2 regions of the Aminobacter sp. Piv2-1 genome follow, and region 2 is predicted to be linked to the other one. Evidence: predicted binding sites of a transcription regulator. Region 2 holds the regulator's gene; the other holds the start of a gene.

The links. Region 2 encodes LexA, which represses DNA repair genes until DNA is damaged. Its sites were predicted from a motif close to TGTTCNNNNTGTGTTCNG; they were not measured.
Positions count from the first base shown of each region.
Region 1: a site for LexA is predicted at 2,102-2,119, ahead of AmiPiv_RS17475 (ATP-dependent helicase). Genes of this name have one in related genera too.

Region 1 covers NZ_JARKMU010000009.1:133,351-141,039, forward strand. Annotated here, with positions in the region: gene AmiPiv_RS17475 (ATP-dependent helicase) at 1-2,062, opposite strand, end outside; gene AmiPiv_RS17480 (dienelactone hydrolase family protein) at 2,335-3,213, shown strand; gene AmiPiv_RS17485 (hypothetical protein) at 3,285-3,482, opposite strand; gene AmiPiv_RS17490 (thioesterase family protein) at 3,631-4,110, opposite strand; gene AmiPiv_RS17495 (FAD-binding oxidoreductase) at 4,228-5,643, shown strand; gene AmiPiv_RS17500 (GNAT family N-acetyltransferase) at 5,801-6,253, shown strand; gene AmiPiv_RS17505 (AsmA family protein) at 6,433-7,689, shown strand, end outside.
Region 2 covers NZ_JARKMU010000016.1:47,469-55,157, forward strand. Annotated here, with positions in the region: gene AmiPiv_RS23400 (ComEC/Rec2 family competence protein) at 100-2,427, shown strand; gene lexA (transcriptional repressor LexA) at 2,705-3,421, opposite strand; gene AmiPiv_RS23410 (molybdopterin molybdotransferase MoeA) at 3,527-4,732, opposite strand; gene moaC (cyclic pyranopterin monophosphate synthase MoaC) at 4,733-5,212, opposite strand; gene trpC (indole-3-glycerol phosphate synthase TrpC) at 5,214-6,026, opposite strand; gene trpD (anthranilate phosphoribosyltransferase) at 6,031-7,041, opposite strand; gene AmiPiv_RS23430 (peptidyl-prolyl cis-trans isomerase) at 7,038-7,689, opposite strand, start outside.

The DNA of each region.
Region 1 (7,689 bases), on a different contig from region 2:
CTTCCGCCACCTCGACATGCGCCTCCGGCAGCTCGTCGAGGAAGCGCGAGGGGATGGTCGACTGCCACAGGCCATGGATGCGGCGGTTGGAGACGAACCAGATGTGCAGGTTCTTCTTGGCGCGGGTGACGCCGACGTAAGCCAGGCGGCGCTCTTCCTCGAGGCCCGAGCGGCCGCCTTCGTCGAGGGCGCGCTGGTGCGGGAACAGGCCTTCCTCCCAGCCGGGCAGGAACACGGTCTCGAATTCGAGGCCCTTGGCCGAATGCAGCGTCATGATCGAGACGGCGTCGAGCTGCTCGTCCTGCTCGGCGTCCATGACGAGGGCGACATGCTCGAGGAAGGAACGCAGCGACTCGTATTCCTCCATGGAGCGGATCAGCTCCTTGAGGTTTTCGAGCCGGCCCGGCGCTTCGGCCGAGCGGTCGTTCTTCCACATGTCGGTGTAGCCGCTCTCCTCGAGGATGATCTCGGCGAGTTCGGTGTGGGGGGTGTTGTCGAGCGCCTTCTGCCAGCGCTCGAAATTGGCGGCGACCTCGCGCAGTGCGGCGCGCGGCTTGGGTTTTAGCTCGTCGCTTTCGGCGAGCTGGCTTGCTGCCTGGAGCATGGGCACGCCGAGTGCGCGCGCCGTATCGTGGACCTGGCGGATGGCGGCCTCGCCGAGGCCGCGCTTGGGCACGTTGACGATGCGCTCGAAGGCGAGGTCGTCGGCGGGCTGGGCGACGACGCGGAAATAGGCCATGGCGTCGCGGATTTCCTGGCGCTCGTAGAAGCGCGGGCCGCCGATGACGCGGTAGTTCAGGCCGAGCGTGACGAAGCGGTCTTCGAACTCGCGCATCTGGAACGAGGCACGGACGAGGATCGCCATGTCGTTGAGATTGTGTTTCTGGCGCTGCAGCTGCTCGATCGTCTCGCCGACGGCGCGGGCTTCCTCCTCGGAATCCCAGGCGGCGTGGACGTTGACCTTGGCGTCGTCGGGATCGGCCTGTTCGGTGAACAGCGTCTTGCCGAGGCGGCCCTCGTTGTGTGCGATCAGATGAGCGGCCGCACCCAGGATATGGGCGGTCGAGCGGTAGTTGCGCTCCAGCCGGATGACGGTGGCCCCCGGAAAATCCTTGTCGAAGCGCAGGATGTTGTCGACCTCGGCGCCGCGCCAGCCATAGATCGACTGGTCGTCGTCGCCGACGCAGCAGACGTTTTTTTGCCCCGGGGCTCCCGTTTCCTGAGCCAGGAGCCGCAGCCACATGTATTGGGCCGTGTTGGTGTCCTGGTACTCGTCGACCAGGATGTACTTGAAGCGCTTGTGGTATTCCTTCAGCACGTCCGGATAGGCGCGGAAGATGCGGATCGGATGGCACAGCAGATCGCCGAAGTCGCAGGCGTTCAGGGTCTGCAGGCGGTCCTGATAGGCCTTGTAGAGTTCGCGGCCCTTGCCGTTGGCAAAGGAGCGGGCGTCGCCCTCGGGGATTTCGGACGGGCCGAGGCCCTTGTTCTTCCAGCCGTCGATCATCATGGCGAACTGGCGCGCCGGCCAGCGCTTGTCGTCGAGGCCCTCGGCCTGGATCAGCTGCTTGATGAGGCGGATGACGTCGTCGGTGTCGAGGATGGTGAAGTCCGAGCGCAGGCCGGCCAGCTCGGCATGGCGGCGCAGCATCTTGACGCCGATGGAGTGGAAGGTGCCGAGCCAGGGCATGCCCTCGACCGCCTCGCCGACCAGCAGCGCGATACGCTGCTTCATCTCGCGCGCCGCCTTGTTGGTGAAGGTGACGGCGAGAACCTGGCTGGGATAGGCGCGGCCCTGGCTGAGGATGTGGGCGATGCGGGTGGTGAGCACGCGCGTCTTGCCGGTGCCCGCGCCGGCGAGCACAAGCACGGGACCTTCTGTGGTCTCGACCGCCTGGCGCTGCTCGGGATTCAGGCCCTTGAGATAGTCGGGCGCAGCCGGTGCCTGGCGGGCGGCCATGGCGCGCGCGGCAATGCCGCCCGGTGCAGGCGCACCAGCGGGCCGGGGTGGCATCCCACCGGGCTCGTCGAAGAACGGCATGTCGTCCGGAAAACCTGACATTGCCCCGAATGTAGTGATTCGGGGCGGAAAGGCCAGAACCGTCTCTGTTTTGTTCCCCTTTGTGCCCGGCTTGTCGGCCGGCGGCCGGGCCTGCAGCAGCGGGTCTGGGGCTGGAAGCAAGGCTATCGACCTGTCCGGCAACCGTGCCGCCCGCGAGGGGCGGGCACGCCCGATCGTGGCAAATTCCGGCAATCCGGATCACGCAACAGTGAGAGCGGTGAAGATTTCGCGCGCTAGATTCGTTGCCGATACAGGCAAGACAGGAGCGCGACATGACCGGACCTGCCATCACCCAGGCGATGATCGACGCCTATGACGAATATACCCACCTGACGCTCGACCGGCGCGGCTTCATGGAGAAGCTGACCAGGCTCACCGGGACGGCCGCGGCGGCGGCGGCGATCGCGCCGATGCTCGCGGCCAATCAGGCGCAGGCGGCGATCGTGGCCGAGGACGACCGGCGGCTGAAGGGCGAGGACATTGCCTATCCGGGCGGCACGGGCGAGATGAAGGGCTATCTCGTCAGGCCCGCCGACCAGTCCGGCAAGCTGCCCGCCGTCATCGTCATCCACGAGAACCGGGGACTGAACCCGCATATCCGCGACGTGGCGCGCAGGATCGCGCTCGAAGGCTTCGTCGCGCTTGCGCCCGACTATCTGTCGCCGCTGGGCGGAACGCCAGCCGACGAGGACAAGGCGCGCGAGATGTTCGGCGAGCTGGATCCGGCGCAGACGGTGGCGAACGGCGTGGCGACGGTTGCCTTCCTCAAGGCGCACGAGCTTTCTAACGGCAATGTCGGCACCGTGGGCTTCTGCTGGGGCGGCGGCACGGTCAACCTGCTCGCCGTCAATGCGCCCGACCTCAAGGCCGCTGTCGCCTATTATGGCGCCCAGCCCAAGGACGGGGCCGCCGTCGCCAGGATCAAGGCGGCGATGCTGCTGCACTATGCCGGCATGGACGAGCGTATCAACGCCGGCATCGATGCCTACAAGGCGGCGCTGGAAAAGGCCGGCAAGGATTTCCAGATCTTCGTCTACGAAGGGGCTCAGCACGCCTTCAACAACGACACATCGGAAGCTCGCTACAACAAGGCTGCGGCGGAACTGGCCTGGGGGCGGACGATCAAGTTCTTGAAGGAGAAGCTGGGCTAGGCCCCCATTCGCTAAGGCTGGCCGACGGCCGCCCGAACGGCCGGGCCAGCCGGCCTGGCGCGGCGAAGCGCTCAGACGACCCCGCGCTTGGAGCGCGCCTGGCGCAGGATGACGCGCCAGCGTAGCATCTCGATCGGGATCGGCCCGTTGTTGTTGGCGATCTCGAATATCTCGTTGTTGAGGTTCCTGAGCGAGCGCCAGAAATCGTAATCGCTGATGCGGGGATCGCAGGCAAGCTTGCTGGCCGTCGCTTCTATGTCCGTGTGCATGCCTTGCCTCAAGCCGTCCGGTGCCCGCCGCCGCGACTCAACTTCGCTGCGTCGGATTTTCGGGGCGAGGCGGCGGCCGATCAACGAACCGCCGGCTGCGATTCAGGTTATGAACAGGTAAGGTTAATCGCCTGTGGCGCCGAGGCCACTATGCCGACTTGCGCCTGATGCCGATCGACCGGCCGGCGCGCTCGGGCATGGGCAGTGCCGAGTGGGCGGCGCGCATCGTCTCGAGGTTGGCCATGATGTCGGCTGGCATGGGAGCCACCTTCGGGCCGCTCATGTCGACATGGAGCGACAGGTTTTCCGAGGTCGCGGCCAGCCATCCGTCGACATGGTGCAGTTCCTGGTAGACGCGGAAGCGCTTCTCGTCGTGGTCGAGCAGGTGGAAGGTCGCCGTGACCTTGTCGCCGCGGTGCAGTTCCTGCACGTAGCAGAGATGCACCTCCGCCGTGTAGACGGTGAGCTTCCTGTCGCGGACATAGGCAGCGCCCATGCCGAGCAGGTCGAGCGCCTGGTCGCAGCAGCGGTCGAACAGGACATTGTAGTAGGCCATGTTCATGTGGCCGTTGTAGTCGATCCAGTCGTTTTCGACCTCCATGACGCGCGAGACGAACGGGGCTGGCATAGGTGATCCTCTTCGACTTTGGCCTTTGGTGGCGCTGGACAAACCGCCGGGGCTGGCAGATTACCGGAGCATAGGGTGCCGGCAAGGCGCCAGGCTGTTCCAATCGCGGAGGAAAAGATGGCTCTGAGCGACCTGAAGGCGATGACCCGCAACGAGGAGGGGATCGCCGCGGCGCTGGGCATCCTCAAGCAGAAGTTCGGCGAGCGATTCCAGACCGGGCAGTCGATCCGCGAGCAGCACGGCCACACCACCACCTACCTGCCCAACCAGGCGCCGGACGGCGTGGTGTTCGCCGAACGCACTGCCGACGTGCAGGACGTCGTGCGGGTCTGCGCTGCGCACCGCGTGCCGGTGATCGCCTTCGGCACGGGGACCTCGCTCGAAGGGCATGTAAACGCGCCCGCCGGCGGTATTTCGGTCGACACGTCGCGGATGGACAAGATAATCTCGGTCAATGCCGACGATCTCGACTGCACGGTCGAGGCAGGCGTGACGCGCGAGGCACTGAACAACTATCTGCGCGACACCGGCCTGTTCTTCCCCATCGATCCGGGCGCGAATGCCAGCCTCGGCGGCATGGCGGCGACCCGCGCCTCGGGCACCAATGCGGTGCGCTACGGCACGATGCGCGAGAACGTGCTGTCGCTGCGGGCCGTCATGGCCGATGGCAGCGAGGTGGTGACCTCGCACCGGGCGCGCAAGAGCTCGGCCGGCTACGACCTGACGCGGCTTCTGGTCGGATCGGAAGGCACGCTCGGCATCATCACCGAGATCACGCTCAGACTGCAGGGCATTCCGCAGGCGATTTCGGGCGGCGTCTGCCCGTTCCCGACGGTCGAGGCGGCCTGCCAGGCGGTGATCGCGACGATCCAGATGGGCATCCCGGTGGCACGCATCGAACTGGTCAACGCACTGCAGATGCGGGCGATGAAGACCTATTCGAAGCTCGACTATCCCGAGAGCCCCTGCCTTTTCCTCGAGTTCCATGGCTCCGATGCGAGCGTGGCCGAGCAGGCGGAAAGTTTCGGCGAGATCGCGGCCGAACATGGCGGCGGGCCGTTCCTGTGGACCAAGGTGGCCGAGGAGCGGGCGAAGTTGTGGAAGGCGCGCCACGACGCCTATTGGGCATCGCAGACGCTGCGGCCCGGCGCACGCGCGCTGTCGACGGATGCCTGCGTGCCGATCTCGCGGCTGGCCGAATGCATTGCCGAGACCGAGGCCGATATCGAACGCCTCAGGCTGATCGCGCCGATCGTCGGCCATGTCGGCGACGGCAACTTCCATACGCTGGTGCTGATGGATCCGAACGATCCGGCCGACATCGGCCGCGCCGAGGAGTTCGTGAAGCGGCTGGCCGAGCGGGCGATCGCCATGGACGGCACCTCGACCGGCGAGCACGGCATCGGCCAGGGCAAGATGGGGCTGATGGAGCGCGAGCACGGCCATGGCGTTCAAGTGATGCGGGCTATCAAGCAGGCGCTCGATCCGCTCAACATCATGAACCCGGGCAAGATCCTGCCGGCGCCGCAGTAGGGCAGGCGTTGACCCCTTGGCGGCAGCTTGCTAGTCCGACGTCGTCCAACAGGGAATTTCATGCGCAGAGACTTCATCTCCTGAAGATTGACGCGGCCGAAGGGCCGAACGGGTGTGCTTACGCCCATCTCTGAACGCATATTCCAAGGACAAATCCATGAAACACGCTCATGGCGCGACCATCCGCGCCTATTCCGTTGCTGATCGCGAGCGGCTGGCCGAGATATGGCTCGAAGCCTCTTTCGTCGGCCATCCCTTCCTGCCCGAGGCCGACCTGCTCGGCCAGCAGGCCAAGGTCAGGGAGTTCTACCTGCCGCAGGCCGAAAACTGGGTGGCCGAGCTCGACGGCGAGCCTGCAGGCTTCATCGGCCTGATCGACGACTTCATCGGCGGGTTGTTCGTCGATCCTGCGGCCCATGGCCACGGACTGGGCAAGGCACTGGTGCTGCACGCGGCAGGGTTGAAGGGTGACCTCGAGGTCGAGGTCTATGCCGCCAATGACACGGCCGTCGGCTTCTACCGACGACTGGGCTTCGCCGAGACGCTCAGGCACGACGAGGACGACGAAGGCCGGCCGCTCGAGGTGATCCGCATGCGCCGCGCTGCATAACAACCGGCGATCCGGATGCCTGGCCGGCAACCGGACCGCCTGGAAGGTGGCCGAAAGCCTTCGCTTTTTGTGGGGGCATGCCAGCCGCGGCGTTGACGCGCCGCGGCCCAGCATGTCACCAAATGACCACGCTCCTCGGCTAGATGCCCGGGACGCATGAAAAGATTTGCCCCGAGGCAATGCTCGCTCGCCTGTTTGTAATCGTTGGTGGAATGTTCGTCCTGGTGCTGTTCGCGGCGCTGGTGGGACCGTATTTTGTCGACTGGTCGGGCTACAAGGCCGATTTCGAGCGCCAGGCAAGCGCGATCCTCGGCCGCAAGGTGACCGTCGAGGGCGAGGTCACCGCGCGCATCCTGCCGTTTCCGTCAGTGACCTTTTCCGACGTGATCGTGGGCGACGGCGCCGAACCGGCGATGACGGTCGAGACCTTCTCGATGGATGCCGAACTCGCCCCGTTGCTCAGCGGCGAGTTCTTCATCTTCGACATGCGGCTGGTGCGACCGAAGGCGGTCATCGACGTGGCCGCCGATGGCACGGTCGACTGGACGATGCGGCCGTCGGCGCCCTTCAACGTCAGGCAGATCGCCATCGAAAAGCTGACGGTCACCGACGGTCAGGTGACGATCCGGCACGCGTCCGGCGCACGCAACCTGGTGCTGTCGGAAATCGATACGGTGGTGTCGGCGCGGGCGCTCACCGGCCCCTGGCGGATCGACGGTGGCTTGCGCGTCGATGGGGTGGCCACGCGGCTGACGGCGTCTACGGGTGCGGCGGACGCCGACGGCCAGATGCGGCTCAGGGTACGCGCGACGCCGGCAGGCTACGGCTTTGCGCTGGAGAGCGACGGCAATGTCAGCGCGCCGGGCGGGCGGGTGCTTTATGCCGGCGGCTTCGACGTCACGGCGAGCGAGCCCGAAATCAAACCGGGTGCGGGGACGGCCAAGGCGAAGCCGGAAGAGGCCGCCGATCCCGGCTTCAGGCTGAAGGGCAAGTTCGCGCTGGACCACGCCAGGCTCGCGGTCGAGGAGTTCCGCTTCGAAACCGGGCCGCTTGACGACCCCTATACCGCGGACGGCAGTGCCGTGGTCGACCTCGGGGCGGAGCCGAAGTTCTCGATTACCGCGAAGGGCGCGCAAGTGCGCTTCGACGAGGCCGTTGGCGGCGAACAGGCAGGTGCGGCTCTTTCGGTGTCGCAGCGGCTTTCGGCGCTGGAGCAGGTTCTGGTCGGACTGCCGAAACCCACCATTCCCGGAACGGTGGAGGTGGACCTGCCGGCGATCGTCACCGGCGACACCACCGTGCGCGACGTCAGGCTGTCGGCCGAGCCGGGCGATGGCGGCTGGAAGCTGAAGTCGATGGCGGCGACCCTGCCGGGCCGGACCCGGCTCGAGGCCGATGGCTTCCTCCGCACCGGCGACGGCTTCGGCTTCGACGGA
Region 2 (7,689 bases):
GAGGCGTTGCCCCCGCTTACCTGGGCGCGTCGGCGCGACCCTCAGCCATTGTCCGCAGGTACAAATCACGCGCCGCGGCCGGGCAATCGGCGGTCGTGGATGCAGACTCCCATGGCCGTCGTCCATGGACGCTTCACGGTCCGGACACTGGCAGCGGCAATCGAGACCGAACTCGACCGCGGCGTGGCGTTCCTGCTCGTCCCGGTGTTCCTGGCGGTTGGGGTGCTGGCCTATTTCAGCCTCGCCGAGGAGCCGGCCTTGCTGCCGATCGCGTCGGCAGCCCTGGTCATGGCAGTGCTGGCGTTGGCCGCGCGCACCAGGAGATGGCTTCACTACGGGCTGGCCGCTCTGGCCTTCTGCCTGCTCGGCATGGCGGCGGCAAAGCTCGAAACCGCCCGCCTGGGCACGAAAATGCTCGGCGCCGAGATATCGACGCAGTTGCAGGGCCGCGTGGTGGAGATCGACCGGCTCGACAAGGGGCGCGTCCGCCTGACCATCGACGTCATTGCCACCGCGCGGCCAACGCTGCGCTATGCGCCGGATCGCGTGCGCCTGACGGCGCGCCGGGCGCCGGCAGGTCTCGCGGCGGGATCCCTGGTCAGCGGCTATGCGCGGCTGATGCCGCCCTCCGGTCCGATTCGGCCCGGCAGCTACGACTTCTCCTTCGAAAGCTACTTCGACGGGATCGGCGCCAGCGGCTTCTTCATGAAGGGGCCGGAACTGGTCGCGGACGCGCAACCTGTTGCGCTCGCCCTTGGGATCGAGGCCTGGCTCGGAAACCTTCGCGACCGCATTGCCCTGCGCATCCGCGACCGGATCGGCGGCGTGGAGGGCGAAATCGCCGCGGCACTCATGGTCGGCGTGCGTGGCGGCATTCCGGAGGAGGTCAACGAAGCGCTGCGGCGGACGGGCCTCTATCACATCATCTCCATTTCGGGCCTGCACATGGCCATGGTCGCCGGAACCGTCATGCTGGGCCTGCGGTTCGGTTTTGCGGCCTTTCCGGCCTTCGCATCCCGGCATCCGGTGAAGAAATACGCCGCCCTCGCTGCCCTGGTCTCCACCGGCGGCTATCTTTCCATTTCCGGTGCCGAAGTTGCGGCGCAGCGCAGCTTCATCATGCTCGCCGTCATGTTGACGGCCGTGCTGTTCGACCGCGCCGCCCTGACCATGCGCAACCTCGCGATCTCGGCCATCATCGTCATTCTCGCATCTCCCCACGAGGTGGTCGGTCCGAGCTTCCAGATGTCGTTCGCGGCAACCGCGGCACTGGTCGGCGCTTATGGCTGGTGGTCGGACAGGCCGACCGACCAGGCGCAACCGGCGATCCAGCGTTCGCTCGCGGCAAAGACGTGGCGCAGGCTCTGGGCCCTGGCAGTCGGGCTTCTGGCAACCTCGCTGATCGCCGGGCTGGCGACGAGTGTGTTCGGGGCGTGGCATTTCCAGCGCATCTCGCCGCTCAGCCTCTTCGCCAACCTGGCGGTGATGCCCATCGTCTCGGTGCTGGTGATGCCTTTTGCGGTTGCCGCCGGCGTGCTGATGCCGCTTGGCCTGGATGGGCTGTTCCTCGACACGATGGGGCGGGGTCTGGGCGCGATGATCGCCCTGGCGCAATGGTTCTCCGAGCGGTCGCCGGTCGACGCCGTCCGCCTGATTTCCGCCCGGTCGGTGATCCTCGTGACGGTTGCGCTCTGCGTCGCCTCCATGGCGACCACCCGGCTGAGGTTAGCCGCCCTGCCGTTCGCCGCGAGTGGATTGCTGCTGCTCGGCGAGGCAAGGACGCCAGACATATTGATCTCCGAAGACGGCCGGCTGGTCGGCGTGCCGACAGCGGACGGCAGGCTGGCGGTCAACCGCGCACGTCCGAGCGACTTCATCACCGACAGCTGGAAGAGGGCGGTTGTGGCGGAGGACCTGGTCGGCCCGGTTGGCGCGGGCGGCAAGGCGGCCCCGACCGCGAAGGCCTCCGCCGCGCGGCCAGATGCCGCGCTGCCGCCAGAGTCGGCCATGTCCCTGCAAGGAGAAGAAAAACCGGACCGCCGGCGGGCCTTTATCTGCGACGGCGGCCTTTGCACCATCGAGCACCCGTCAGGCGCCGTGATCGCCTATGCCGGCAACGCGGCAACGGCGAAACCTGCATGCGTCGTGGCGAGCCTGATCGTGATCGACGACGCGACGGCGCGGGACCCGTGCGCGAATTCGGCGACGACCGTGGTCACCAAGCGCGACCTGGCGCGTTTCGGCAGCGTGGCCGCGTTCTTGCCTGAAAAAGGGGAGGCGGCGGTCCGTCAAATCGAAATCCAGAGGGCGATAGCCGAGCCGTACCGGCCATGGCATGCGCAGCGGGCGTTCTCCCGCGAGGCGCGGGGCCTGCCGCCCTTCCGCCGGGACCGTGCAAAGCCGCCAGTGGAGAAGGCTGCGCCATAGAGCGTTTTGCAGCCAGACAGAAGCGCCCGGCATCGCATGAATGCGGTCGAGAAAGGCAGCCAGGCGCAGAATGCGCATTCTTCGGAATGCCCGCCGAGCTAGCCCGGACGCGCTGCACCCTGACCGGATGCTCTGCCCCCTGAGAGGCGATCGCTCCTAACCAGCGCTGGGCGAGTTGAGGGCGTTTCCGCCTTCCCTCGCATCGCGAAAGCGCTCTATCTCCTCGCTTTCACGCAATCCCGGGCGGAAAATCGCTTCGCGCTTTTCCTGAATTGCCCTAGTAGCGCCGGATCAGCCCGACCAGCTTGCCCTGTACCTTGACCCGGTCGGGGCCGAAGATGCGGGTTTCATAGGCGGGATTGGCGGCCTCGAGCGCGATCGATGCGCCCTTGCGGCGGAAGCGCTTGAGCGTCGCCTCCTCGTCGTCCACCAGGGCGACGACGATCTCGCCCGGATTGGCGCTATTGGCATTGCGGATGATGACAGTGTCGCCGTCGAAGATGCCGGCCTCGATCATCGAATCGCCCTTGACCTCGAGCGCATAGTGCTCGCCGCCCGAAATCATGTCCGGCGGCACCGAGATCGAATGCGTCCTGTGCTGGATGGCGTCGATCGGCACGCCGGCGGCGATGCGTCCCATCACCGGGATGGCGACCGCCGCACCTGCGTCGTCGTCATTGCCGGCCGAGAGCGCGCGCGACGGCTCGGGCTTGCGCCCAAGGCTGCCTTCGATGACACTCGGCGAGAACTTCCTGGCGGCGTTGAGGCCCGGAGCGATCGAGTCTGGCAGACGGATGACTTCCAGCGCGCGTGCCCTGTTGGGCAGACGCCGGATGAAGCCGCGCTCCTCGAGCGCGGTGATCAGGCGATGGATGCCCGACTTGGAAGCGAGGTCCAGCGCCTCCTTCATCTCGTCGAAGGACGGGGGGATGCCCGCCTCCTTCAGCCGCTCATGGATGAACAGCAGAAGCTCGTGTTGTTTGCGCGTCAGCATCGCTGCCCCCAAGGGAATCGAAAGAAAAACAAACCCGGAACAAACACTATATGTTCCAGTTGTGTTCCGCAACCGATTAAATTTTGGTGAAGGTGCCGAGGGCGGTCAGCGCAGCATGAGCACCCGGCAGCCAGTGCCAGATTCGGCAGCTGGTGCGAAGGGCTCGCGGATGATGACGCAATTGGCTTCGGCCAGGGTTCGCAGCATCGACGAGTCCTGGACCCCGAAGGGCATGGCGACCAGGCCGGCGTCGGTCTCGCTCACCATGCCGCGCACATAGTCCTGGCGCAGGTCGTTTGCCTTCATGGGCGCACCGAGCACGGCCTCGCGGATGTCGGGTGCGTAGACCCGTCCGGCAAGCTTTGCCAGGAGCGGCTTCAGGAAGAGGTGCGAGCAGATGAGGCTCGCCACCGGATTGCCGGGAAGGCCGACGCAGCGAGTCTCGCCGAGCCGTCCGAACATCAGCGGCTTGCCCGGGCGCATGGCGATCTTCCAGAAGTCGAGCTTCATGCCGAGGTCGGTCAGCACGCCGTGCACCAGGTCGTGGTCGCCGACCGAGGCGCCGCCGAGGGTGACGATCACGTCGGCTGCGGCGTCGAGCGCCTCCCGGACGAGTGCGGAGATCGATTCGGTCTTGTCGGGCGCTATGCCGAGATCGAGGACGCGGGCGCCGACCGAGCGGGCAATGGCCGCCACGCCGTAGGCATTGGAAGAGATGATCTGGTCGGGGCCGGGCGTGCTTCCCGGCGGCAGCAATTCGTCGCCGGTGGCGATGATCGCGACCAGCGGCGCGCGTTGCACGTCGAGCGTCGGATGGTTGGCGGCGGCCGCGAGCGACAGCGCTGCCGGGTCGATCAGGCGCCCGGCATCGAGGATGAGATCGCCTTCGTTGAAGTCGAGGCCCTTGGTACGGATGTTGCGGCCGGGCGCGGTCGGCTCGAACACCTCGACCTCGCCGTTGCCGAGATCGCGCACGTTTTCCTGGATGACCACCGTGTCCGCTCCGGCCGGCACAGGCGCGCCGGTGAAGATGCGCACGGCCTGGCCGCGCGCGATCTTTCCGGCGAACTGCCGCCCGGCAGCCGCCTCGCCGATCAGCGCAAGCCGGGCGGGCAGGTCGGCGATGTCCTGCGCGATCACCGCATAGCCGTCCATCGCCGAGGCATCGAAGGGCGGCTGGGTGCGCAGGGCGTGGAGCGGCGCGCCAAGGACACGTCCGAAAGCTTCGTCGAGGCCGACGCGTTCCGTGCCCGCCGTGGCCGCGCCTTCGAGCAGCCGTTCAAGCGCGTCGGCGACCGGCAGCAGCGCCATCTAGTCGACAGCCCTGTAGTCGCCCGACTTGCCGCCGGTCTTCTCGACCAGGCGGATGCCGGAGATCACCATGCCGCGGTCGGCGGCCTTGGCCATGTCGTAGATGGTCAGGCAGGCGACGGAGGCAGCGGTCAGCGCCTCCATCTCGACGCCGGTCTTGCCGGTGACGCGCGCCAGCGCGGTCACCCTGAGGCCGGGCAGCGATTCGTCCGGCTCGATCTCGACCGACACCTTGGTCAAGAGGATCGGATGGCAGAGGGGTACCAGCTCGTGCGTGCGCTTGGCGGCCATGATGCCGGCGATGCGCGCCGTGCCCAGAACGTCGCCCTTCTTGGCGTTGCCGGACAGGATCAGCGCCAGCGTCTCGGGGCGCATCGTCACGGTGCCCTCGGCGATCGCGGTGCGGGTCGTCTCGGCCTTGTCGCCGACGTCGACCATGTTGGCCTCGCCGGTGGCGCCGATGTGGGTGAGGGCGGCCATGTCAGGCGCTCGCCGCGACCGGGCTGCCTTCGAGCAGCGCCCGCGTGGCCGCGGCCACGTCGGCCTGGCGCATCAGGCTCTCGCCGACGAGGAAGCTGCCGATGCCCGATTTTTCAAGCCTCAGGCAATCCTGGTGGGTGAAGATACCGCTCTCGCCGACGAGCAGGCGGTCCGCCGGGACCATCGGCGCCAGGCGCTCGGACGTCTCCAGGCTCACCTCGAAGCTGCGCAGGTTGCGGTTGTTGATGCCGAGCAGGCGCGAGGCGAGCTTCATGGCCCGCTCCGTCTCGGCTTCGTCGTGGACCTCGATCAGCGCGTCCATGCCGAGCTCGAAGGCCGTGTCCTCGAGCCGCCTGGCGTCGTCGTCCGTCAGGCTCGCCATGATGATGAGGATGGCGTCCGCACCCCAGGCGCGGGCTTCATGCACCTGGTAGGGCTCGAACATGAAGTCCTTGCGCAAGGCGGGCAGGGTGCACGCGTCGCGGGCGGCGGTCAGGAACTCCGGCGCGCCCTGGAACGACGGCGTGTCCGTCAGCACCGAAAGGCAGGCCGCCCCGCCTTCGGCATAGGCGCGGGCGAGCGCCGGCGGATCGAAATCGGCGCGGATCAGGCCTTTCGACGGGCTCGCCTTCTTGATCTCGGCGATCAGCCCGAAGCGGCCTTGGCTGCGCTGTGCTTCGAGCGCTGCGAGGAACCCCCTGGGCGGGGCCACGTCGTGCGCCCGTGCCTTCAGGTCCGCAAGCGGCGTGAGCGCCTTGGCGGCGGCGATCTCGTCGCGCTTGTAGGCCTCGATCTTGCGCAGGATGTCTGCCATGCCGCTACCCGTTCGACACCGCAACGAGGCGCTCGAGGACGGCGCGCGCGCGTCCACTGTCGATCGCATCGGCGGCAAGCTTGATGCCGTCGCCGATCTCGGCAACCTTGCCTGCGACCACGAGGCCCGCGCCGGCGTTCATCAGCACGGTGTCACGATAAGCGCCCGGGGTGCCCTCGAGCACGGCGCGCAGGGCAGCCGCATTGTAGGCCGAATCGCCGCCGCGCAAAGCTTCGCGGCTGTGGCGCGCGAGGCCGACCCCTTCGGGTGTAAGCGTGAAATTGCTGATCTTGCCGCCCGACAGAGCTGAAACCTTCGTCTCGCCGGTGGTCGTGATCTCGTCGTAGCCGTCGCCGTGCACGACCCAGGCGCACTCGGCGCCGAGTTCCTTCAATGTCTCCGCGACGGGCTCGACCCATTCGGGCGAGAACACGCCGAACAGCTGCCGGTTGACGCCGGCCGGGTTGGAAAGAGGACCGAGCAGGTTGAAGATCGTGCGGGTGCCGAGTTCGACGCGCGTCGCGCCCACATGCTTCATGGCAGGGTGATGCGCCGGCGCGAACATGAAGCCGATGCCGGCCTGATGGATGCAACGACTAATTGCGTCGGGGGCCAGCTCGATATTGACGCCGAGCGCGGTCAGCACGTCGGCGGCGCCCGTCAGCGACGACAGGCCACGATTGCCGTGCTTGGCGACCGGCACGCCGGCGCCGGCAATGACGAAGGCCGAGGCAGTCGAGATGTTGACGCTGTGCGAGCCGTCGCCGCCCGTGCCGACGATATCGACGGCATTGGCCGGCGCCTCGACGCGCAGCATCTTGTCGCGCATCGTGGCGAGCGCGCCCGATATCTCGCTTACGGTTTCGCCACGCACGCGCAGCGCCATCAGGAAGCCGCCGATCTGGCCGGGTGTCGCTTCGCCCGACATGATGATGTCGAAGGCTTCGCGGGCTTCCTCGAAGGTCAGCGGCGTTCCCGTCGCAACCTTGGCGATGTATGGCTTCAGCGTGCTCATGGCGTTCCCACCGCAAGCGCGCGGGTGATCGCGTTCTGGTCGACGGTGACCGCATATTCGCGCTGCAGCTGCGCCACGAGCTGGTCGAGCAGGTCGTCCGACATCTCCGAGGCGAAGGTCTTCTGCACGTCCTCCGGCACCGAGGCGGCGTCGGCGCCGGCCGGCTCGAACACTTCGGCCACCTTGAACAGGATCTGGGCGTCGCCGGTCGGCGAGGGGATCACGCCGGTTCCGCCCTGGCCCATCGCGAACATGGCGGCCGCGCCGTCGCGGCCGAAGTCGGCGTCGTCGGTGTCGCGCTTGAGGCCGCGCTTGGTCTGCTTCTCGAGCTTGAGTTCGGCGGCGATGACGTCGAGCGCGGTGCCGTCCTTGAGCCGCTTCTCCAGTTCGCCCGCTTTTTCGTTGAGGCGTTTTTTCGCCTCGGCCGCGGTCCAGTCGGCCACGACCTTTTCGCGAACCTCGTCGAGCGTGCGGTCGCGCGCCGGAGTGATACCTTCCACCTCGTAGAAGACAAAGCCGTTGGTGCCGATGTTGAGCGGCTGGTTCTCGATGCCGGCCTCGGCCTCGAAGGCAGCCTCGATCAGGTTGCGCGAGTCGGGCAGGGTGTTGACCACGCTGCCGTCGGGCTGCTGCCCGGCGCGGTCGATG